3 linked regions of the Marinagarivorans cellulosilyticus genome follow. The main gene of each other region encodes a partner of the protein of the gene in region 2 in a complex. Links are inferred from orthologs where the notes say so. Each region holds a gene or a part of one and is shown on either strand. Other genes may lie near its edges.

Region 1 (10,549 bases), 1.9 Mb from region 2 along the record:
GTTTTGATGCCGTCGATAATCAATTCGTCGAGCGCAACGCGCATACGCGTTAAGGCTGCAGAGCGATCGCGTGCATGGGTGATCACCTTAGCGATCATAGAATCGTAGTAAGGCGGCACTTTGTAGCCTGAGTAAATGTGTGAGTCTACTCGTACACCTAACCCGCCAGGAGCATGAAATGCGCTAATGGTTCCTGGGCTTGGCATGAAGGTGTCTGGGTCTTCGGCGTTAATGCGACACTCAAATGCGTGCCCGCGAACCTGTACGTCATCTTGAGTGATGCTAAGTGGCAGCCCAGAGCAAACGCGAACTTGCTCTTTGATAAGATCGATACCGGTAATCATTTCGGTAACGGGGTGCTCAACCTGAATACGGGTATTCATCTCGATAAAGTAGTAGCTACCGTCTTCGTATAAAAACTCGAAGGTACCGGCGCCACGGTAACCGATATCAATACAGGCTTTTACGCAAGAGGCAAAAACGGCCTGGCGAGCTTCTTCGTCAAGGTGCGGTGCGGGGGCTTCTTCCAATACTTTTTGATGGCGGCGCTGCAGTGAGCAGTCGCGATCGTAAAGGTGAACGGCGTTGCCTTGCCCATCAGACATAACTTGAACTTCGACGTGGCGTGGGTTTTGGAGGAATTTCTCCATATATACTGTGCCGTCACCAAAGCAAGATTGTGCTTCAGAGCGCGTTAAGTTAATAGAATTGATAAGCGCCGCTTCGGTATGAACGACGCGCATGCCACGACCACCACCGCCGGCTGCCGCTTTAATAATAATCGGGTAGCCAATGCGCGCGGCGATATCTAGGCAGCGCTGTGGGTCGTTTTCGGGAAGTGCGCCGTCGGAACCCGGTACTGTGGGGACGCCTGCCTTCTTCATAGCTTCAATGGCGCACACCTTATCGCCCATTAAGCGAATGGTGTCGGCATCTGGGCCTATGAACGTGAAGCCACTTTTATGGACCTGTTCTGCAAAGTCAGCGTTCTCCGCGAGGAAGCCGTAGCCTGGGTGAACGGCTACAGAGTCGGTAATTTCCATTGCGCTGATAATCGCTGGAATATTTAAGTAACTATTTGTGGAGGCGTTGGGGCCAATGCAAACAGACTCGTCAGCAAGTTTAACGTGCATCAAGTCTTTGTCGGCTTGTGAATAAACCGCGACGGTTTTAATGCCGAGCTCTTTGCAGGCGCGTAATACGCGCAGTGCAATTTCACCGCGATTGGCTATGAGAACCTTGTCAAACAACATGGGTATTCCTCAGTGGCTTAGGCGATGATAACGAGGGGCTGGTCGAACTCAACTGGCTCGCCATCTTTAACCAAAATTTCTTCGATTACGCCGGCTTTATCGGCTTCGATTTGGTTCATCATTTTCATGGCTTCAACAATACAAATAACATCACCAACTTTAACGGTTTGGCCTACGCTAACAAAATTGTCGGCGCCTGGGCTGGATGCGCCATAAAAAGTGCCAACCATTGGCGACTTAACGGCGTGGCCAGTTGGCGCTGCAGGTGCAGCGGCCGGCGCGGCAGTAGGAGCGGCTGCGGCGGGCGCTGGAGCTGGCGCAGCGGGTGCGGGTTGCGCATACGCTTGCATGGGCACCATTTGGTTGCGAGAGCCACGGCTAATGCGTACTGACTCTTCGCCTTCGCTAATTTCTAGCTCTTCAATATTGGATTCTTCAAGTAGCTCTATTAGCTTTTTGATTTTACGAATATCCATGATGACCTCTTCTTTTGGGATCAATAAATTAAGTGTTTGCACCGAGCGCATCAAATGCCGCGATCAGTGCGAGTGTGTAACTGGTGGCTCCGAAGCCGCAAATAACGCCCTTAGCAATATCGGATAAATACGAATGCTGCCTAAACGGTTCGCGAGCATGCACATTTGAGAGGTGGCACTCCACAAAGGGTATAGCCACACCTGCAAGTGCATCTCTAAGGGCGACACTTGTATGGGTAAATGCTGCCGGGTTAATTACAATAAAGTCGACGAGCTGAATGCGAGCTTTATGAATAGCGTCTATCAGTTCGTGTTCTGCATTGCTTTGTAAAATAGTGACAGCATGGCCCGCATCTTGGCACTGAGACTGTATGCGCTTGTTTATGTCATCGAGGGTGTCGCGGCCATAGGTTTCGGGCTCACGGGTACCTAATAGATTAAGGTTGGGGCCGTGGAGAACCAGAATACTTGCCATGGGCGTTCCTCGTTGAAGTTTCTAAGTGATCACCAATGTGGGGAGTCGCTTAGTTGAGTCAGTCGTTAGCGAAGCGAAGCGCAATTACTGCGCGGGGCTTCGCAAAAAAAGTAGGGCGTGATTGTGCCTAAATTGTATCTGACTGTCTATATCAATAAGATGGTTTAGCGTAAATCTCTGCAAATGCCTGCTAAATTGCCGAAATTTAAGGGAGTTATATTGCGCGATAGGCGTTGTGATAGTTTTGAGCAATAAAAAAGGGCCCTAGGGGCCCTTTTAGTAATGGTTGCTTTTTTAGTTCGCGGCAACCTTGTTATCGCCAGCGTTGCGCCTGAGTGCTTCTAACACCATATCCTTAGTTAGGATCTGGGGGAGAACCTCTGCAGGTTTGCTAGTGTCTGCTGGGAATACTAAGTAAAGCGGCACACCGCTGCGCTTGTATTCGGTTAGTACAGCTGTAATGTTCGGGTCTTCGTTTGTCCAGTCCCCCTTCACCTTGGCGTAATTGAGTTCGGCCACTAGCTCGCGGAACTCATCGCGGTCAATTGCGATGGCTTCATTTGCTTTACAGGTGATGCACCAGTCGGCGGTGAAATCGACAAATACTGGCTGCCCGTTTGCGCGTAGCTCCTGCACGATTGTGGGGGTGAAGTTCTGCCAAGTTTCGTCTTTTTTGAAGGTCTCGCCGTTATAACCAATGTAGGCTGCGGCAACTAAGGCCGCATAGCCTGATACGCGCGCAATCCATTTGCCAACCCCTTTTTCGGGGATATGTTGGAATACCCAAATAGCATAAACGATAGCAATGCCGCCTAATGCTAAGAAGAATACGCCAGTCATGCCGACTTGATTGCCAAACACGTAGAGCAACCATGCGCTGGTGATATACATTGGGAAAGCTAAGAATTGCTTTAGAACTTCCATCCATGTGCCAGGTGCTGGTAAGGCGCGTGCGAGTGCTGGGCTGTAGCTCAGCGCCAAGAAGGGTAATGCCAAGCCAAAACCTAGTGCAATAAAGATGAATATAGAGGTGTACCAAGGCTGAGTTAACGCAAAGCCAAGTGCTGGTGCCATCATTGGGCCTGTACATGGGCTAGCAACCACAGCAGCTAATACACCAGTAAAGAATGAGCCTTTAAGGTCGTCGCTGCTAGTAAGGCCTTGGCCTACGCCCATTAAACCGGTGCCGAAGTAAATAACGCCGGACAAACTTAAGCCCATCACCAAAAACAGGTACATAACCGCTGCGACAAAAACAGGCGACTGTAGCTGAAAGCCCCAGCCTGCAGCGGTGCCAGCAGAGCGTAAAGCGATAATAACAATGGCAACAATAACGAACGAGCCGATAACGCCCCCAGTGTAAGCCCAGCCATGCGCTTGATGACTATGAGCGCCTTCGGAGTGAGAGGCAAAGCTAAGAGCTTTAAGTGATAAAACAGGGAATACGCAAGGCATTAGGTTGAGGATAATGCCGCCGCCAATGGCGAGCAAAATATAGAAGAAAAACGAGTGGGTTTCTTCTTCTGGGATAATTGCGGCTACTGGCGTTGCGCTGCCTTCTTGAACGACTGTTTTTTGATCTTCAGCGGCAACAACGGTGGCCTTTTTGCTTTCGCTAATAGCACCTGTTGATTGGTCTATTTGGAAATACTGTGAGCGTGGCGCGTAGCAAAGGCCAGCATCGGCGCAGCCTTGCGAGCGAAGTTTTAATTCAAACTTATCGCCAAGTTCTGCGGTGTTTAAGGTAATGCGCGTAGCGTTATAGTAAATTTCTAAGTCTTTGTTGAAGTAAGGGTCAAACTTGATTTTCCCTTTTTCAAACGCTGGCGCTAGTGTTGTTTTGGTTTCTGGCGTGCTGGCTGTGAGCTTAAACTTCTCTTTATACATGAAGTAGCCAGGGGCAATGTTCCAATCTAGATAGACTTTGTCGCCTTCAGCAGATATTGAAACCTTGTAAGCTTCTTCAACGGGAAGGAACTCATCTTTCGTTTCGACTAAGGCGGTGTCGGCAAAGGCGCTGAATGCGGAGGCTGCCAGTACCAGCAATAGTGATAATTTTGTTATCAGTTTCATGGCGTTTTATTACTTCTGAGTGGGTTGAGTGGTTTATTATTGGCGTTGCTGTTCGACAGCACTTCTTTTAGGGAATTCCATTCTATTCAAAACCAGCGGCTTTGGAATCCATTTGTTCAATAAATGATCGATCCTTGTGACTTGTCTCGCAGGGACAAAGCTAATTTTATTGTGTCAATCATTTGGTGGGCGCTCTTATACCCCTTTTCTATAAGCATTACTAGCGGTATCGTGGGCGCTAATTTTTGAATGCTGGTTGCAAGGGTGCGCTCTTTTTGGAAACGAATATCTTGGTGAACAACATGCAATATGTCTGTTATGCATGGCGCAATAAACAACTTTTTATCAGGTTTGTGGTTTTATTGGCATTATTTTTTGTGGCCTCGCTTGCTGCTGCACAAGAATCGTCAGCGCCGAAGGCGCTGATTGATCGCGTATTGCATAAGGCTGATACTGCCTTTTTGGCTAAGCATTATACTCAGCCGCAGCATAATAATGCTTACGATCGTTATCAGGCGGTACTGTTAATTGACCCTGACAATATTCGGGCGCAGGCAGGGTTAAGGCAAATAGAGGCCGCTTATATTGCAATGCTTGAAGGTGAGCTTAGTGAGGGGAGTGTGCAGCATGCGCGCTACTTTTTGTCGATTTTAAAAGAATACTATCCTCGCTCAGCCAATTTGGCTGCGCTGCGGCAAAAAGTAGATGCCGCTGTGACGCGCCAATTACCAGCGCCAGATTTTAGCGATTTATTGACGAAAAAGTACGATTTGAATGGTCGCGACTTAACGGCCCGCAATGCTAAGGCTCGGGGCGCTGTTGTGCAGATTGCACTTCGAGTGGAAAAGAGTCGAGAGGCGGTGCTTATATTAGCGCGTAACGATGCAGAGGGGCGTTGGATTTATCAGGTTATGAATGAGGCAACGCCGGCGTACCGTGTTAGGGGTGATATTCAACTTAGAAATAGCCCTGCCATTCATTTGCTGGAACCTCTATAGTGTTGGCTATGCTTACATTACACGTTATTGGTAGGGATTAGGCTCATGATGTTGCAAAAAATTTCACAGCGACTGCAAGCGACTCGCACGAAGTGTGTAGATGCTTTCAAGGGGGTTTCTGAGGATGTTAGTGATGGCCGCCCCTGGTTGCGCTTGGCTTTAATTGGGCTGCTTGTTGTTTTGTTGATTTTGATTGTTTGGGGTTGGTTTAAAAGCCAAGAGCCAGACACCTTTGAGGTTGCCCCACGCATACTCACTTACGTGCCGCCAGAACAGGTTGCGGTTAAAGGCGTTGCCACGACGGTCACGCTGTTGGAGGTTATGGAGGTAATGCTTGACGGGTATGTCTCAAACGATATTTTCCCGCCAGGGGTGTGGTTGGATAACCGCGCGAATTGGGAATATGGCGTGTTGATACAGGTGCGAGATTTAAGTAAGGCTCTGCGCGAAGCTTATAGTCGCTCGCAGTCGCAGTCGGTTGAAGATAAGGCCTTGATGATCGCCGACCCGCACTTTAACTTTGATAACTCTAGCTGGATTATGCCAAATACGGAAAAGGAGTACCGTGCCGGTATGAATCAAGTGCTGGATTACCTCAATCGTTTGGTTGATGAGGATCGTCATTCGGCACAATTTTATGCCCGTGCAGACAATTTAAATTATTGGTTGGCAACGGTTGAATCTCGCTTGGGGAGTTTGTCGCAGCGTTTGAGCGCGAGTGTTGGCCAGCGTCGCCTGAATACAGATTTGGCCGGCGATTCGGCTGCGGTAAAGTCCACCGATACCCCTGAAGAAATAGAGATTAAGACGCCTTGGTTGGAGGTTGATGATGTTTTTTATGAGGCACGAGGCAGTGCATGGGCGTTAATTCACATTTTGCGGGCCGTTGAAATCGACTTTGCTGAAGTGCTTGAAAAGAAAAATGCCGGTGTGAGTATGCAGCAAATTGTGCGCGAGCTAGAGGCTACGCAGGAGGCCGTGTTTAGCCCCGTCATTTTAAATGGTAGTGGCTTTGGGGTATTGGCGAATCATTCGTTAGTAATGGCTAGTTATATATCGCGCGCTAATGCGGCGATTATTAATTTGCGGGAACTGCTGGCCCAGGGCTGATGTTGATTTGTTTTCAGGCACAAAAAAGGCGCCCTCGGCGCCTTTTTTGTGCCTGGCTGGCAAGAATCTAGATGTCGCCCATGTGTTTGCCGACAATCTGTAAAAGCGGCTTGAACACTTTGGGGCCGCCACAAACTACATGGCCGAAATCCATGTGGCTGTTGCCGCCTTTGAAGTCGCTTACAAGCCCGCCGGCTTCTTGCACAAGTAGTACGCCAGCGGCCATATCCCACGCTTTTAAATTCATTTCCCAGAATCCGTCAAAGCGGCCAGCAGCAACGTAGGCCAGGTCGAGCGCGGCAGAGCCTGCGCGACGAACGCCGGCTGTTTGGCTGGCAACATCTTTAAGGCAGTTGAGGTATTCATCAACGTGCTCAAGCGCAAAACCATTAAAGGGAATCCCTGTGCCTATAAGGGCGCCATCAAGGTTGCGGCGGTCGGTAACGCGAATGCGGCGCTCGTTTAAGGTGGCGCCTTTGCCGCGGCTGGCGGTAAATTCTTCTCTTTTAATGGGGTCTAGCACCACGGCGTGTTGAAGCTGGCCTTTGTAGGTGCAAGCAATCGAAACGGCAAAGTGGGGAATGCCGTGTAAAAAGTTGGTGGTGCCGTCTAGGGGGTCGATAATCCAGGCGTAATCACTTTTGCTGTTGCCACTAACACCGCCTTCTTCGCCTATAAAGCTGTGATCGGGGTAAGCCTTTTTTAGGTGATATAGGATTTCGGCTTCGGCTTTGCGGTCTACTTCGCTCACAAAATCGTTGCGGCCTTTGGTTTCAATGCGGACAAGGTCAACGCGTTCGAGAGAGTGCTCAATAATTGCGGCGGCTTTGCGCGCAGCATTGAGGGCAATAGTTAACATCGGTTCCATAAGACATCTCAACCGTAGAGCGCTGTGCGCAGTAAGTGGAAAAATAAAGGGGCGGCATTATAGCAGTTTGCTGCCGCATCTGTAGCGCAAATACGCAGCGCATCATGCGTTTCCTTCTGTCTGAGGCATTGAGATAGCGGCAAGTTTTATTTAGATCAAATGTAAGCTGCCACTTCGCAGCTTGCTTTCGGCTATAATTGCGGCAATTTATTAAACCTTGGGAGTAAACCTGTGAAATTAGCCGTAGTATCTCGTGGCCTTGTTGCTGCAGTTGCGATTATAAGTTCTGTTGCTGTATTGGCCGATTCGGAGCTTGTGCAGCGAATTAAGCCAGTTGGCGAAGTTTGTATGGCGGGCGAAGCTTGCGCTGCTGCCGTTGTTGAGGTGGCTGCGGGTCCTCGTTCGGGTAAAGATGTGTACGACACTAAGTGTATGGCGTGCCACGCTAGTGGCGTTGCGGGCGCCCCTAAATTTGGTGACTCGGTTGCTTGGGGTGATAGGGTTAGCGCAAAAGGTTTAGGCGGGTTATTCGACAGTGCATGGAATGGCATTAATGCTATGCCGCCAAAAGGAACTTGTAGCGACTGCACCGAAGACGAAATTAAAAGCGCAATTAAATATATGTCGGAAGGCTAGCCTGTTGCCTGTTGTGCGCTAGGGTTAAAGCGAGCTTGAGGCTCGCTTTTTTGTGGCCTTAATTTGGCCGCTTTTGCGTCAGTAGATTTTGGCGACAAATAGCTAAAAAACTGCTTGCGTTTTGTTTTCAAATCATTAAGATATGCGCCTCTTTCGGGGTCGTTAGCTCAGTTGGTAGAGCAGTTGGCTTTTAACCAATTGGTCACTGGTTCGAATCCAGTACGACCCACCATTACAAAGAAAGAATTTTTTTGGTGGAAATAAGTTCTTTTTAGGTGACGATAATTTAGTGCGCTAATCCACGTATTAGTTTAGTAAATTGTTATAACGCCATTACCAAGTTTGGGTCGTTAGCTCAGTTGGTAGAGCAGTTGGCTTTTAACCAATTGGTCACTGGTTCGAATCCAGTACGACCCACCATTCTACTAAAAGGGGAGCTTAGCTCCCCTTTTTTTATAGCTGTATTTTATAGCTGCTTTTATTACTGTATAGACCAAACTGCAATGCGCTAGATTCGCCTTGGGGCTTTGGGTTTTACAACTTTAGAGGTTATCTATGACTGTGTCAGATGTTGAAGCTCTTTCTCCGCAGGCATTGGTAAAGGCGCATTTAGAGCGCTTACCAGAGCCAGCAAAGGTGGATCCTGCCAAAGAGGCTGAGCAAATAGTACACATTAAAGCGCTTCTTAAAAAGCATAATGCCGCTATTGTTGCGCATTACTATACCGACCCGGTAATACAGGCGTTGGCCGAGCAGACCGGCGGTTGCGTTTCTGATTCCTTGGAAATGGCGCGTTTTGGCAAAACACACAATGCTCAAACATTGATTGTTGCGGGCGTGAAGTTTATGGGTGAAACAGCCAAAATTCTTACGCCAGAAAAGCGCGTGTTAATGCCGACACTTGAAGCAACCTGCTCCTTAGATTTGGGTTGTCCGGCACAAGAGTTTAGCGACTTTTGCGATCAGCATCCCGATCGCACCGTTGTGGTCTACGCCAATACCTCGGCTGCTGTAAAGGCGCGTGCCGATTGGGTGGTGACGTCAAGCATTGCAAAGGAGGTGGTGGCTCACCTAGATAGCTTGGGGCAAAAGATTTTGTGGGCGCCCGATAAGCATTTGGGGGCCTACGTGCAGCGTGAAACCGGAGCCGATGTGCTGTGCTGGGATGGGGCTTGTATTGTGCACGAAGAATTTAAGGCGCAAGGTTTGCTCGATTTGAAAGCGCTATACCCCGACGCGGCAATACTGGTGCACCCAGAGTCGCCGCAATCTGTTGTCGAATTAGCTGATGTTGCAGGGTCTACTTCGCAACTGATTCAGGCGGCGGCAACTTTGCCGAACCCTGAGTTTATTGTGGCGACTGATCAAGGCATTTTTTACAAAATGCAGCAGGCATGCCCAGATAAAACCTTGATTATCGCGCCCACGGCGGGCTCCGGCGCTACTTGCCGCAGTTGCGCTAACTGCCCTTGGATGGCGATGAATACGCTGGATGCCATGATCGAAGTTTTTGATCGCGCGGATAACGAAATATTTGTAGATCCGGCACTCGCCAAGCGCTCAATGAAGCCCTTGCAGCGCATGTTAGATTTTAAGCGTTAGGTGTTACTTTAAACGTTAGGTGTTGCTTGGGGCGCTAGGATAAATTAACCGGTAGAGGGGATTTTTGAGGTTTTATGTTTCGTCTACCGCTTGTTTCTTGTAATGCCGTGGTTATTTTGTCCTAAATAATTTCTTTTATTAGGATGGCTGTTGATGAGTGCCTGCGCGCTAGCTAGAATGAGTACATCAGCGACGACTATTTTGAGTTTAAACGTGAAAATCTACAGCCCACTTTACCTCCTACGACTTATCTCCCCTGCGTCCCAGTAATGGGCTCGGGTCGCAGCGTACCGCCCTTCCTTTCTTAAATAAAAAACAAGTTTAACGGCCCTAATCAGCAGGGAATTCCAAGTATGAGCAAGCAAAAGTTAGTGATTTTCGATACAACGTTGCGTGACGGTGAGCAAAGCCCCGGCGCATCGATGACCAAAGATGAAAAAGTACGCATTGCTAAAATGTTAGAAAAAATGCGTGTTGATGTTATTGAGGCGGGCTTTGCCATTGCGAGCAATGGTGATTTTGAGTCGGTAAGGGCAGTTGCGCAGGCAGTTAAAGATTCAACCGTTTGTAGTTTGGCGCGCGCTGTTTATGCCGATATCGATCGTGCGGCTGAAGCCTTAAAAGGGGCCAACTCTTCGCGTATACACACCTTTATAGCGACTTCGCCGATTCACATGCAGTACAAATTGCAAATGGCGCCGGACAAGGTTTTAGAGCAGGCTGTGAAGGCGGTTAAGCGTGCGCGAAATTATACCGATGATGTTGAATTTAGCTTGGAAGATGGCAGCCGTAGCGAATTTGATTTTATGTGCCGTATTACCGAGGCCGCAATTGCGGCTGGAGCCACCACGATTAACGTGCCCGACACGGTAGGTTATGGTGAGCCAGAAGAGTACGGTGCTATGTTTAAGCGCTTAATTGAAGCTGTGCCCAATAGCGATAAAGCCATATTTTCGACCCATTGCCATAACGATTTAGGTTTGGCTGTGGCTAACTCTTTAGCGGCGGTGATGAATGGGGTTCGCCAAGTGGAGTGTACGATTAACGGCTTGGGTGAG
Region 2 (4,782 bases):
TCTGGTAATATTGCGCCCCTTTTAGGTGAAGGTGGTTTAACCATGGCGCGCACAGTACGAGTGAAAATCTGCGGTATTACCTCGGTTGCCGATGCGCAAGTGGTTTGTGATGCAGGAGCGCAGGCGTTAGGGATTGTGTTTTACCCGCCAAGTCCGCGTTATGTGGCTGACCTAGCGGTTGCGCGCGACATTGCGCAGGCGGCCGGGCCATTTGTATCGGTAGTGGGTCTTTTTGTAAATCCAGATCCTAAGTACATAGAGCAAGTATTGCGAGAAGTGCCATTAAATTTACTGCAGTTTCACGGTGATGAAACGCCTGAAACTTGCGAGCGTTACGCCCGTCCATATATTAAAGCGCTACGTATGAAACCCGAAACCGATATTGCAGGGCTTGCCAATCAATATGTTGGTGCGCGAGGCATACTGCTGGATGCATACCGTAAAGGGGTGCCTGGCGGGACGGGGGAAACGTTCGATTGGAACGCTATTCCTCGGGATATTGTAAAGCCGTTGATATTGGCGGGCGGCTTGGCCCCTGCGAATGTGGCTGATGCGATTGCGAGTGTCGCGCCTTGGGCAGTCGATGTGAGCGGCGGTGTAGAAGCCAGCCCCGGCAAAAAAGACGAAAGCCTAATCAAACAATTTATGGCGAATGTCGCTAACTAAATATTGTGTGCTTTGCACCCTAAGCACACCCAATTGAGGGATACCGTGAGTATTATTGAGCAACCCACAGATTTTAATCAGCTGCCTGATGCGAAGGGCCACTTCGGTCAGTTTGGCGGGCGTTTTGTTTCTGAAACGTTGATCCATGCTCTAGACGAGCTTAGCGAAATGTATAACCGCTTAAAGGATGACGAGGAGTTCTGCCGAGAATTCGATCATGACTTGGCTCATTACGTTGGGCGTCCGTCGCCGTTATATTTTGCTGAGCGTTGGACAAAAAAAATTGGTGGTGCGCAACTGTTTTTAAAGCGTGAAGACCTTAATCACACGGGTGCGCACAAGGTTAATAACACCATTGGGCAAGCGTTGTTGGCAAAGCATTCGGGCAAAAAGCGCGTTATTGCCGAAACCGGTGCTGGCCAGCACGGGGTGGCAACAGCGACGGTAGCAGCACGTTTAGGTTTGGAGTGCGTGGTGTACATGGGGGCAGAGGATGTTAAGCGTCAGTCTCTTAATGTTTATCGTATGAAACTTTTAGGTGCCACTGTGGTGCCGGTTGAGTCTGGCTCTAAAACCTTAAAAGACGCCATGAATGAAGCCATGCGCGACTGGGTTACGAATGTTGACGATACCTTTTATATTATCGGTACTGCTGCGGGGCCACACCCATACCCGCAGTTAGTGCGTGACTTTCAATGCGTTATTGGGCGCGAGGCCCGTCAGCAATGCCTAGCGCAAACGGGGCGTTTACCGAATGCCTTAGTTGCTTGTGTGGGTGGTGGCTCTAATGCTATTGGTTTATTTCACCCGTTTTTGAATGATAAAGACGTTGCAATGTATGGCGTAGAAGCTGGTGGTCACGGCGTTGAAACGGGTAAGCATGCAGCCCCGTTAAACGATGGCGTGCCGGGAGTTTTGCACGGTAACCGCACCTATTTAATGGAAGACGAAAACGGCCAAATTATTGAAACTCACTCAATATCGGCAGGCTTAGATTACCCAGGCGTGGGCCCAGAGCACGCATGGTTAAAAGATGTGGGGCGCGTAAGCTATGTTCCCATTAACGATGATGAAGCCATGAACGGTTTTCGCAGCCTAACGCGGGTAGAGGGCATTATGCCTGCACTGGAATCGTCACACGCTATTGCTTATGCCGAAAAGCTCGCCGGCGAACTGAGCAAAGACGACATTATTATTGTTAACCTTTCTGGGCGTGGTGATAAAGATATTCTGACCGTTGCCGAAATTGATGGAATTAAGGTTTAAGATGAATCGAATAACAACAACTTTGGATGCACTAAAAACCGAAGGCCGAAAAGCACTAGTCACCTATATTGTAAATGGCGACCCTACGCCCGATACAACATTGCTAAGCTTGCACAGCATGGTTGCAAACGGTGCTGATATTATCGAGGTGGGTGTGCCTTTTTCGGACCCTATGGCAGAAGGCCCAACTATTCAGCGCGCCCATGAAAGAGCATTAGTTCATGGCATTAGCTTAACAAGCACGTTGGATATTATTGCGCAATTCCGCAAGACCAATACCACAACGCCTATAGTGCTGATGGGTTACGCCAACCCTGTTGAGCGCATGGGCTATGCGAATTTTGCTAAAAAAGCCGCCGCCGCAGGTGTTGATGGTTTATTAACCGTGGACTTACCGCCAGAAGAATCTTCCGATTTAGATGTTGAGCTTAAAGCGGTAGGTATTCAAAATATTTTCCTTGTCGCCCCAACTACTGCTGACGAGCGCATTGCGCACATCACCGCGTCTGCAACAGGCTTTATTTATTATGTGTCCTTAAAAGGGGTTACCGGAGCTGGTCATTTGGATGTGGATTCTGTAGCGCAAAAAGTCGCAGCTATACGAAGCACTACGGGTTTACCTGTGATGGTGGGCTTTGGTATTAAAGATGGTGCTAGCGCCAAAGCGGCTAGCCAAAGTGCTGATGGCGCCGTAGTGGGTAGTGCGTTGGTGGCACTAATGGCTGAAGGCTCTGCAGAAGAAATTGCACAGCGCGTGGGCGAAAAAGTCAGTGAAATTCGACAAGGTTTAGATGTTTAGACGTTGCAAAATTCACGGCTAAATATACGACTAAGTATGCGCGCTTAAATCACAGCGGCGCTAAAATCGATACACAGTAAACGCAGGCCCCACAGGGGAAGCAAGAGGCAAGTAGAATGAGTTGGTTTGATAAAATTGTCCCCAAAGTTGTCCGCTCAGATGAGCGAAAAAGCGCAAGCAACATTCCTGAAGGCTTGTGGCAAAACTGTAAAAAATGCGCTGCTGTTTTGTATCGCCCCGAATTAGAGAAAAATTTAGGTGTGTGTCCTAAATGCGACCACCATATGCGTATAGGTGCTCGCAAGCGCTTGGATTTATTTTTAGACAGTGGCGAACGAGAAGAGCTTGCAACAGACGTTTTACCCGTTGATCGTCTTAAATTTAAAGACGTGAAAAAATACAAAGACCGCTTAAGTACAGCGCAGAAAAAAACTGGCGAAAAAGATGCCTTAATCGCGATGCGCGGACAGTTAAAAGGTATGCCCGTTGTTGCTGTAGCGTTTGAGTTTGATTTTCACGGTGGTTCGATGGGCTATGTTGTGGGCGAGCGTTTTACCCGCGCTGCGAACCGCGCGTTGGAAGAGGGCATTCCCTTGGTGTGTTTTCCGGCTACCGGCGGTGCCCGTATGCAGGAAGCTTTAATTTCTTTGATGCAGATGGCAAAAACCAGTGCAGTGATAGAGCGCATGAAGCAGCAAGGCGTGCCTTACATCTCGGTAATGACAGACCCTGTTTATGGTGGCGTTTCTGCTAGTTTGGCGTTGTTAGGTGATATTAACGCGGCAGAGCCAGGTTCACGCGCTGGTTTTGCTGGCCCTAATATTATTGAGCAAACGATTCGTCAAAAATTACCTAAAGGGTTTCAGCGTGCAGAGTTTTTGTTAGAGCACGGTGCTATCGATATGATTATTCACCGCAGTGAAATGCGTGACACATTAGCGCGCCTATTAGCGAAAATGACAAACCAAGAGCAACCTGCCGCCTAATGACAGCACGTTTTAATACGCTCGCTGAGTGGTTGGCTTGGCAAGAAAGCCACCACCCGTCGGCCATCGATTTAGGTTTAGAGCGTGTTCGTATAGTGGCGGAGCGTTTAGGTGTGCTTTCGCCTAAAGCCCGGGTTATTACTGTCGCGGGCACTAACGGTAAGGGTAGCTGTGTTGCTACGCTTGAGGCATTGTTAAGTGCTGCCGGTAAGCGCTTTGGGGCCTATACTTCTCCGCACTTTATACGCTACAACGAACGCGTTCGCTTGCAGGGCCAGCCTGTTAGCGATGCACAGCTATGCGATACCTTTGCTCGCATAGACGAGGCCCGTGGTGATATTTCTCTAACGTATTTTGAGTTTGGCACCTTGGCCGCGATGGACATATTTAATCGCGAGCCGCTGGACTACTGGTTATTAGAGGTTGGTTTAGGTGGGCGCTTGGATGCCGTCAATATTGTTGCGCCTAGTGTCGCAGTAATTACATCGGTCGCTATAGATCACGAGGCTTGGTTAGGATCTACCCGCGAAGTTATAGGGGCGGAAAAAGCCGGCATTTGCCGCGCTGATGCTCCCTTGATTTGTGCCGATAGTGCTCCGCCAGAATCTGTGCGCAACCAGGTTGAGCAGCTAGGGTGCCCTGCGTTGTGGTGGGGCAAAGATTTTGGTGTTAAAGATAATACGCTGTGGACAAGCGCAGGTTTAAAACTCAGTGCTGCCGAAGTGCGTTTGCCATTGCCGAGTGTTGCAGCGGCTATACAGGTGTGCGAGTTGGAAGGGTGTTTACCCCAAGCCCAGCTTGTGAAAGCTATTGAGGCTGTGCAGTTAACTGGGCGAATGCAGTTATTACCGGTTGGAGATGTATCTTTGCTGCTGGATGTTGCGCACAACCCCGCGGCAGCAGAGCTGTTAGCCGCCGAGTTAAAGCGGCGTAGCTTCAAGCCAATGCCTGCCATTGTCGCTGTTATGGCAGATAAAGACTTAAATGGTGTATTGGCCCCTTTAATACCGTGGGTGAGCCACTGGCATTGTGTACTTCTTGCAGACAACCCTCGGGCAGCGCAAC
Region 3 (8,476 bases), 1.3 Mb from region 2 along the record:
CACACAAAAAATCACACTGTTTACTACTGCGTGTCGTTAGGGAATAAATACCCTTTTTATGGCTTGCGCCTTGTAAGGAGGAATGACAAAAGTCCCACAAACGCTGATTTAAGCGCGTGCTACTGCGATGTCGCTCTTTAGGCTGGTTAATTACAACAATAACAAGCAGCTTTTTGCAGCTATCAAATATTTGTGTTGTTAGGCGGCGAACAAATGCTGTGCTTTCGTTGTAAGAGGGTATAACTAAAACGTGAGTATACGCTGTTGGTGCGCCGGCAAAACATTCGCTGCGCTGCGCTGCGGTTTGGTGAATTAAAGGCTCGGCATATTGGTCGAGATATTTTTTGGCCGCAGGCAGCATAATTGAGTACTGTTGTTAATGAATTACCAGGGTAAAACTTCGCCATTGGAGTGCCAGAAGGTGCCTGTATTTTCTGGTTTTAGGTTTTCAATTCTTGCCGCTAGACGTTGCGCTGCTGTTTCTGCCGATATGTCACCTGCATGCCCAACCATATCGGTTTGTACAAACCCAGGGTGCAATATAGCAACGCTGATGCCTTGCGGTGCAAGATCGATCGCTAGCGACTTTGCTCCAGCATTTAATGCAGCTTTAGACATTCGGTAGCCGTAGTAACCGCCAGAACCATTATCAGCAATAGAGCCCATTCGGCTTGTAATCACAGCGACTTTGCTGCCGCTGTGTAATTGCGGAAGTAGCATGCGGGTGACGTTAATTGGCGCTAATGCATTAACCTGGAATTGTTGCTCGATAGTGTTTGAATTGAATTCGTGCAATGTTTCGCTGTGCAATATGCCGGCATTATTAATGAGGATGTCGATGCTCTGGTCTTGAAGTTGGTGGGTTAAATCGGTAAGGGTCGCCTCGTTGCTCATATCGATGTTGCTAATGATATGTGCTTGGGTTGCTTCAAGGGCGCTTGAATTTTGGCGGCACACGGCGGTGACTTTATGGCCTTGTGCTAGGTAGTACTGCGTGAGTGCTAATCCAATTCCACGGTTTGCGCCGGTAATCACGATATGCATGTGTTAGTCCTCATTCTTCGCTTATAAAAAACGCCCCGAAGGGCGTTAGATGTTTATTCGTTGCCGTAACTCATTAGGCGTTCGTAGCGTTTTGCTAGAAGCTCGTCTGGGTCTGTTGCGCAAAGTTCATCGAGTTGTGCGCTTAAGCGTTCCTTTAGGGCATTGGCCATTTCATCGGGGTTGCGGTGCGCGCCGCCGAGTGGCTCTAAAATGGTTTCGTCGATAATGCCAAGTTCTTCAAGTTTACTTGAGGTTACACCCATAGCTTCTGCAGCAAGTGGTGCTTTTTCTACGGTTTTCCAAATGATATTGGCGCAGCCTTCGGGGGAGATAACAAAGTAAGTTGCGTATTGCAGCATATTGAGGTGGTCGCCCACGCCAATGGCCAATGCGCCGCCAGATGATCCTTCTCCGATAACCGTGCAAATGATTGGGGTGCGCAAGCGGCTCATAACGGCGAGGTTTTGCGCAATGGCTTCACTAATACCGCGTTCTTCGCTATCAATGCCGGGGTAGGCTCCTGGTGTGTCAATAAGGGTGATAATTGGAAGCTTAAAACGTTCGGCCATTTCCATTAAACGCAAAGCCTTGCGGTAACCTTCGGGGCGGGGCATGCCGAAATTTCGCGATACTTTTTCTTGTACGCTACGGCCTTTTTCTTCGCCAATAATCATTACGCTGCGACCGTTAATACGACCAATGCCACCGATAATAGCGGCGTCATCACCAAAGTGACGATCGCCATGCAATTCGTCCCAATCGTCAACCATACGCGATATGTAATCGCTGGTGTAAGGGCGTTGCGGATGACGGGCTACTTGCACCGTTTGCCACGGGGTTAAATTGTTGTAAATGCTTTCGGTTTCTTTTTTGAGCTTTTGTCGCAAGCTGTCAATTTCATCCGATATGTCGATATCTTGATCTGTGCTGGCGAGCTTCAGCTCAGCAATTTGGCCTTCAAATTTGGCGATATCTTGTTCAAAGCTTAGGTAATTTAAATTCATGATGCCGGTCTACCGCGTTTACGTTTGTTGCGGCGCACGCACTAACAAGGGGTAAGCCATTGTATTCACGTAAGCCAAAAAATGGGCGCAAGTGTACCATCAAGTAAGCAAACGCTAAACCGTTAGACTTTACTGTTAGAGTGTGAAATAAAAAAACAAACTCGTTAAGCTGAGAACTCAATAAGGAGGGGCAATATGACGGCTCTTTTAGATAATGTAGTGATTGTAGGCATGGCGAGAACCCCTATGGGCGCTATGCAAGGGGCTTTAAGTACTTGCACTGCAGCGGATTTAGGCGCGGCGGCTATCACTGGCGCGTTGCGAAATGGTGATTTGGCGTCTGATCAAATAGAGGCGGCTATTATGGGCTGCGTCTTACCGGCCGGTGTGGGGCAGGCGCCTGCTAGGCAGGCTGTGCTCAAAGCCGGTTTGCCTGCCAGTGTTTGTGCTACCACGGTGAATAAGGTTTGCGGTTCTGGGATGAAGGCCGTTATGCAAGGCGTAGATGCTATCCGAGCGGGTAGCGCGAAGTTACTGATTGCTGGTGGCATGGAGAGTATGAGCAATGCGCCGCACATGCTGGCAAAGGCTAGAAGTGGTTATCGCTTAGGGCATGGTGAACTGCTGGATCACATGTTTACCGATGGCTTGCAAGACGCTTATAGCGGGCAGCTAATGGGCGTATTTGCGGAGGCTACAGCGGAAAAGTACGGTTTTTCACGCGAAGCGCAAGATGCCTTTGCTTTAGAGTCGCTGCGGCGCGCGCGGCAAGCGGTAGATGACAATCATTTCAAATCAGAAATAACGCCAATAACGCTTGAAGGGCGTAAGGGGGTAGTGACTGTTGAGCGTGATGAGTCAATCGAAATAGCCAAGCCCGAAAAAATACCCACTTTAAAGCCGGCCTTTAAAACTGGCGGCACGGTTACGGCGGCAAATGCCAGCTCAATTGCCGATGGCGCTGCAGCATTATTATTGATGCCTAAAAGCGAAGCGCTAGCGCGAGGCCTTGCCCCTTTAGCAGAAATAAAAGCCTGCGCAGAGCATGCACAAGCCCCCGAATGGTTTACAACGGCGCCTGTTGGGGCAATTGAGCAGGTATTAGCGAAGAGCGGCTGGGATATCGCCGATGTTGATTTGTTTGAAATCAACGAAGCCTTTGCCGTGGTGACGATGGCTGCGATACATGACTTAGCTTTGGATGCCAATAAGGTGAATATTCATGGCGGTGCGTGTGCGTTGGGGCACCCGCTAGGTGCCTCGGGTGCGAGACTTATTGTAACGCTGATTGCGGCGCTACAATCGCAGCAAAAAAAGCGCGGTATAGCGAGTTTGTGTATTGGTGGTGGTGAGGCGACAGCCATTGCTTTAGAGTTGCTGTGAACGGTCGAGTGCGCGGTAATTGAGCGCCTCGCCTAAATGTGTTGCCGATATATGGGCTTCGCCAGCCATATCGGCCAGTGTTCGGGATACGCGTAATATGCGGTCGTAACCACGAGCAGACATGTTAAGTTTCGTCACGGCTTGCGCAAGTAGGTTTTTGCTGGCTAGGTCTAGGCTGCAATGTTCCTGTAATAAATTGCCCTTGAGCTGACTGTTTGGGCACTGTTGCCGCTGGAGTTGATGTGCCCTGCAGTGCTCAACTCGCGCTCTTACGGTTGCGCTACATTCGCCTTGCGGTTTGCTATGTAGGTCACTAATCGGGAGGGTGGCCACAGGTACGTGTAGGTCAATACGGTCTAATAGCGGGCCTGATATTTTTTGCCGATAGCGGGCTATTTGTTGCGGGCTACACCGGCAGCGTTGTGTTTGATCACCAACATAACCGCACGGGCACGGATTCATTGCTGCAATAAGTTGAAATTGTGCCGGGAATTCGACTTGTGCGTTGGCGCGCGATATTGAGACACGGCCGCTTTCGAGGGGTTCACGCAATACCTCAAGGACCGAGCGTGGAAATTCAGGTAGTTCATCAAGGAACAGTACACCTTGATGGGCGAGTGAGATTTCGCCTGGCTTTGGTTGCCCGCCTCCGCCAACTAACGCTACGCCAGAGGCGGTGTGATGCGGAGATCTAAATGGCCGTTGGCGCCATAGCTCTGGTTGGCTATTGCCGATGATTGACTGAATAGTGGCAACGTCCAGCGCCTCGTCATTGCTAAGAGGCGGTAAAATACCGCCAAGCCTGGCTGCCAGCATGCTCTTCCCCGTTCCTGGCGGGCCAAAAAAAAGCAAGTTGTGCCCCCCAGCTGCGGCAACCTCGAGCGCGCGGCGGGCTTGTAGTTGGCCTTTTATATCGGCAAGGTCTGGGTAGCTTGTAGCGCTTTGCGGGGCTAAATTAACTTCTGGGTTGGGTAGGCTTACGCGTTGATGCAGGTGTGCGGCAACTTCGAGTAATGTGCTTGCGACTAGGCTATTTTGTGCTGCGCAAAATGCGGCCTCTGGTTCGTTGGCTTTAGGGCAAATAAGTACTCTGTTGGCGTTGACGCAGGCTTTTGCGCTAGCAATGGCGCCGCGAACACCGCGTAGTTCTCCTGTTAGAGCAAGCTCGCCAATAAATTCGTAATTGTTCAATTGGGTTGAAGGGATTTGCTCTGATGCAGCAAGAATGCCCAATGCAATGGCTAAATCGTAGCGACCACTTTGTTTTGGGAGATCTGCTGGCGCAAGATTCACAGTAATGCGGCGCTGAGGGAATTCAAAGTGACTATTCACAATGGCGCTGCGTACGCGATCTTTACTTTCTTTTACGGCGGTTTCTGGCAGGCCAACAATGGTAAATGCAGGTAAACCATTGGCGAGATGGACCTCGGTTTGTACGCAGGGGGCTTCTACGCCTAGCAGCGCGCGAGTATGAATAACGGCAAGAGACATAACTTTCCTTGTGCTGTTTTTTTATACAGTATAGCTGTGACTCACTAGTTTGCGACTTTGCTAGTGCGTGTTCGCAGGTAGCTGGCAAAACGCGGCGTGCCTTTATGCGTTAAGCCAAAATATTTGTAAGTGATAACACTGCCTATTGTTGGTGGGGTGGCGCGATCCGCGTCGCTCAGGCCTGTGCCAATATTGAATGTTACGCCACCTTCTATTTTTACGATAAGTGCCCCGACCATTCCGGTGTATTTCCCTTTGCCTGCAGTATGGCCAATGACTACGGCTTCAGCATCTTGGAAGCTTTTAAGTTTGAGTAAATCATTGGTTCTTGTGCCGGCGTAGAGGCTGCTGCCTTTGTGTAGCATTAGGCCTTCGCCACCGAGTTTTTCGATGTCTAGTAGATGTTGTTCCAGTTGCGTTTGGTTTTCGACTTTAAATTGCTCGACTGGCGACCAGAAAGTATTAGGGGATTCTGCGTACATTGCCTGAAGAGTCGATAGCCGTTCGTTGAATTCGCCTGCATATTGAGGGAGGTCAAAAACTTTATATTGAACGCCGAGCCACTGCTGTGAAGTGGGTGTGCGGGTGTGGATTAGCGCGTTGATTTTGTCAAATGTTTGCCTGCCTAGCCATAGCTCTCCATCTAAAGGTGTGTTGGGTAGTGTGTTTTTTAGATGGACTGGCAGTTTTATCGTATTCCCATTGCGGGTTTTAAGGTCTGTGCCGTCCCAGTAAGCACGAATGCCATCCAGTTTTTCGCTGACCCAGTAATCGCTTAAGTCTATGGCTTGTTCTAAGTGATATGTATTGGCCAGCATTAGCCGTGGTGGTTGTGCTTGACTGTGTGGTGACAGCCAGAAAAATATAACGAGCAGCAGAAACCGAAGGTTGAATATCATCACTAGCATCCTTGTGTGATTAGATAAAACGTACTTTTAATTAACCATTACAGTGTAGATCACTTAACTGGTTTGGTGCTGCCCCGTTCCCTTGGAATTCTAGTTTTAATGTAGTGTTGGCGTTTATTATCTTATTCCAGTCGTGCGGCGTTAAAGTTATTGCGTTTTCGTTGCTGGCAATTTGGGTGACGAAAGAATTTGTAATACGGCTATTTGAAGGCAGCGTAAAAGTAATCCTCCATTGGTTAATCGTTTGGTTGGACGTATTCGATAGTGATATACGTCCCTGCCAGCCATTCCCCCAAGTATTAATTGTTGTGTATTGGCAAGTTAGTGCGGTTTTGATGGTGTCGCGGTTTCTATTTGCTTCTGCTCGTGCCGGCTCCGTTTGAAGTGTTAGGCGTTTTTTTTCAGGCTCACGCGGGGGTGCGTCTTGTTTTTGCATTATGGGCTGAAAAAACCAAAATGCTAAAAGCAATAGTGTGGTTGTGACGACGGTGCTGATTGCGGTCGTTTTAATATTATTTAGGCGGCTTTGTTCTTTTGTGCTTTGGTGTAATTGTGGTGGTGCTGTGGATATTTGGGTTGGGGCTTCGCTTTGATTATTTATTGACTGCACCAACGTAGTTAAGTTGTCGATCGATACCCTTCCAATAGCTTCTGAAAATTCTTGCGCTGTTTGGTATCGGTTTTCAGGAGATTTAGCGAGGGATTTGTCAATAATGGCCTGAAAGCATGCGAATATTTCAGGTAAATTGGGGATTGGGTCAATAGAGTGCTTAATACCTATTTCTACTTCGGAGTCCCCGTTGTAGGGCGTTTGCCCTGTTAATAAAAAATACAGTACCACGCCCAAGCTATAAATGTCGGCTCGATGATCAATCACTTTGCCAAGAGCTTGCTCTGGGCTCATATAGTGGGGGGTGCCCAGTGTCATCCCTGTTTGTGTGAGCTCTTGCGTATTTTTGTGGGCTTTAGCAATACCGAAATCGGTCAGTAGTGCTCGATGACTATCTTTTTGTAACAATATATTTTGTGGTTTTATATCGCGGTGAATAACTCCTTGCTGGTGCGCGTAGTGGAGCGCATTGGCAATATCTTGAATGACCTGTAACCGTGTCACCAAAGGAAGTTTAGGTTGCAGTGTTTTTAAGTCTTGACCGTCAATAAAAGCCATTACAAGGTACGAGGTAGACTCTTTCTCGGTGCTAATCGACCCATAGTCGAAAATGGTGACAATGTTAGGGTGAGCTAGCCTGCTAGCTATTTTGGCCTCTTGGTCAAAGCGCTCAGCAAAACTTTGGTCTTTACTAAGCTCTTCGCTCATAACCTTAATGGCGACTTGCCTTGCGAGCGATGTTTGTACTGCTAAATAGACCGTCGCCATACCGCCTTTATCTAGAGGGCGTTTTATGGTGTAGCCTGGAATCTCGATTGTGCGCATAGTAAGGCTCGATTTGTTATTGCAGGTCAAGCCATCAATATACCAAGTGTTAATTGATGGCTGCGTGATTGGTGTGGCAACTATCTATTGCTGGCAGGGCTTGGCATCATCGTTAGCAAGAGTATGATGCGCTGGTGAATTTAACGGGATTGTCCCAACTATTGCGAGTTGAACTTATTATGTCGAATCCAGATGACAACAACTTTAACGATGTGGAAGAGCATCCAATCTCACAGATTGTGGATGAGCATGTTGAAGAGGTAGAGGAAAAGGGAAAGAAAATTCGCCGTAAGGGCGTTTATTTGCTCCCTAATTTATTTACCACTGCTGCTCTTTTTGCTGGCTTTTTCGCGATTGTTTCGGGTATGAATGGTGATTTTGCTAATGCAGGCATGGCGATTTTTGCCGCCCAAATGCTCGATGGTTTTGATGGCCGCGTTGCCCGCATGACCAATACCACTAGCGCGTTTGGTGTTCAGTATGACAGTCTTTCGGATATGGTTTCCTTTGGGCTTGCGCCAGCATTGGTCATGTTTAGCTGGGGGTTAGAGCCTTTAGGAAAGCTTGGTTGGGCGGCGGCGTTCATCTTCTGTGCTTGCGCGGCATTGCGCTTGGCGCGCTTCAATACTCAGGTCGAGGTTGTCGACAAGCGTTATTTTGTTGGTTTGGCGAGCCCTCCTGCCGCGGCTATTTTGGCAGCTACAGTATGGAGTTGGTCGGATACAGTTCCTTCTTATGAGGTGTCTATTGCATTGGCGTTAATGACGACTGTCATTGGCTTGCTGATGGTTTCAAATATTCGCTACACCTCATTTAAAGGGTTGGATTTAAAGGGGCGGGTTCCATTTGTTGTCTTGTTTGCTGCGGTATTGATCTTTGTGTTGGTCACAGTTGATCCTGCAAGAATGCTTCTTCTTATGGCTGTGACTTATTGTTTCTCGGGGCCGGTGGCCTGGGTTTTCGGCCTTTTGCGCGCACAAAAGGCCGAAAAAGCGCCGCCTGCGGAGGCTAATAAAGACTCTGCGGAGTAAAAAATCAAAGCATTAATAAAAAAGAGCTTGCGCGGATGATTTAAGTGCCTATAATGCGCGCCTCCTCACGGGGTAAACGTCATCGAGAAGGGTTTCTAGGGCGTCCGTTGAGTAGGTCAAGTTGTTGTTTTTAAAGTGTTTTTATCTTTAAGGTTATTTGATCACTCGCTTGCAAAGCGT

The links.
Region 1: the proteins of accD (region 2) and accB are in contact, whole or in part, in a solved structure (PDB 8UXZ), measured with the Escherichia coli proteins. The link is inferred for Marinagarivorans cellulosilyticus from one-to-one orthologs.
Region 3: the proteins of accD (region 2) and MARGE09_RS04965 are in contact, whole or in part, in a solved structure (PDB 8UXZ), measured with the Escherichia coli proteins. The link is inferred for Marinagarivorans cellulosilyticus from one-to-one orthologs.

Annotation. Positions count from the first base shown.
Region 1 is NZ_AP023086.1:688,542-699,090, forward strand. Bases 1-2,920 are described here. They hold accB (acetyl-CoA carboxylase biotin carboxyl carrier protein), read right to left. Parts: upstream 1,730-2,920; coding sequence 1,271-1,729; downstream 1-1,270. Other genes in these bases: accC (acetyl-CoA carboxylase biotin carboxylase subunit), read right to left, coding at 1-1,250; aroQ (type II 3-dehydroquinate dehydratase), read right to left, coding at 1,758-2,204; MARGE09_RS02620 (protein-disulfide reductase DsbD family protein), read right to left, coding at 2,499-2,920. Also shown: more of MARGE09_RS02620, read right to left, coding at 2,921-4,277; MARGE09_RS02625 (hypothetical protein), read left to right, coding at 4,580-5,275; MARGE09_RS02630 (DUF2333 family protein), read left to right, coding at 5,324-6,385; MARGE09_RS02635 (inositol monophosphatase family protein), read right to left, coding at 6,453-7,253; MARGE09_RS02640 (c-type cytochrome), read left to right, coding at 7,485-7,889; quinolinate synthase NadA, read left to right, coding at 8,445-9,491; MARGE09_RS02660 (2-isopropylmalate synthase), read left to right, coding at 9,845-10,549. UniProt on the Escherichia coli protein: This protein is a component of the acetyl coenzyme A carboxylase complex; first, biotin carboxylase catalyzes the carboxylation of the carrier protein and then the transcarboxylase transfers the carboxyl group to form malonyl-CoA.
Region 2 is NZ_AP023086.1:2,550,319-2,555,100, forward strand. What follows is about bases 1,939-4,782. They hold accD (acetyl-CoA carboxylase, carboxyltransferase subunit beta), read left to right. Parts: upstream 1,939-2,847; coding sequence 2,848-3,717; downstream 3,718-4,782. Other genes in these bases: trpA (tryptophan synthase subunit alpha), read left to right, coding at 1,939-2,731; MARGE09_RS10355 (bifunctional folylpolyglutamate synthase/dihydrofolate synthase), read left to right, coding at 3,717-4,782. In the rest of the region: MARGE09_RS10335 (phosphoribosylanthranilate isomerase), read left to right, coding at 43-666; trpB (tryptophan synthase subunit beta), read left to right, coding at 718-1,932; more of trpA, read left to right, coding at 1,934-1,938.
Region 3 is NZ_AP023086.1:1,238,464-1,246,939, forward strand. Bases 74-2,876 are described here. They hold MARGE09_RS04965 (acetyl-CoA carboxylase carboxyltransferase subunit alpha), read right to left. Parts: upstream 2,049-2,876; coding sequence 1,098-2,048; downstream 74-1,097. Other genes in these bases: MARGE09_RS04955 (hypothetical protein), read right to left, coding at 74-361; MARGE09_RS04960 (SDR family oxidoreductase), read right to left, coding at 385-1,044; MARGE09_RS04970 (thiolase family protein), read left to right, coding at 2,244-2,876. In the rest of the region: more of MARGE09_RS04955, read right to left, coding at 1-73; more of MARGE09_RS04970, read left to right, coding at 2,877-3,431; MARGE09_RS04975 (YifB family Mg chelatase-like AAA ATPase), read right to left, coding at 3,417-4,922; MARGE09_RS04980 (DNA ligase), read right to left, coding at 4,967-5,821; MARGE09_RS04985 (serine/threonine-protein kinase), read right to left, coding at 5,862-7,265; pssA (CDP-diacylglycerol--serine O-phosphatidyltransferase), read left to right, coding at 7,445-8,296. UniProt on the Escherichia coli protein: Component of the acetyl coenzyme A carboxylase (ACC) complex. First, biotin carboxylase catalyzes the carboxylation of biotin on its carrier protein (BCCP) and then the CO(2) group is transferred by the carboxyltransferase to acetyl-CoA to form malonyl-CoA.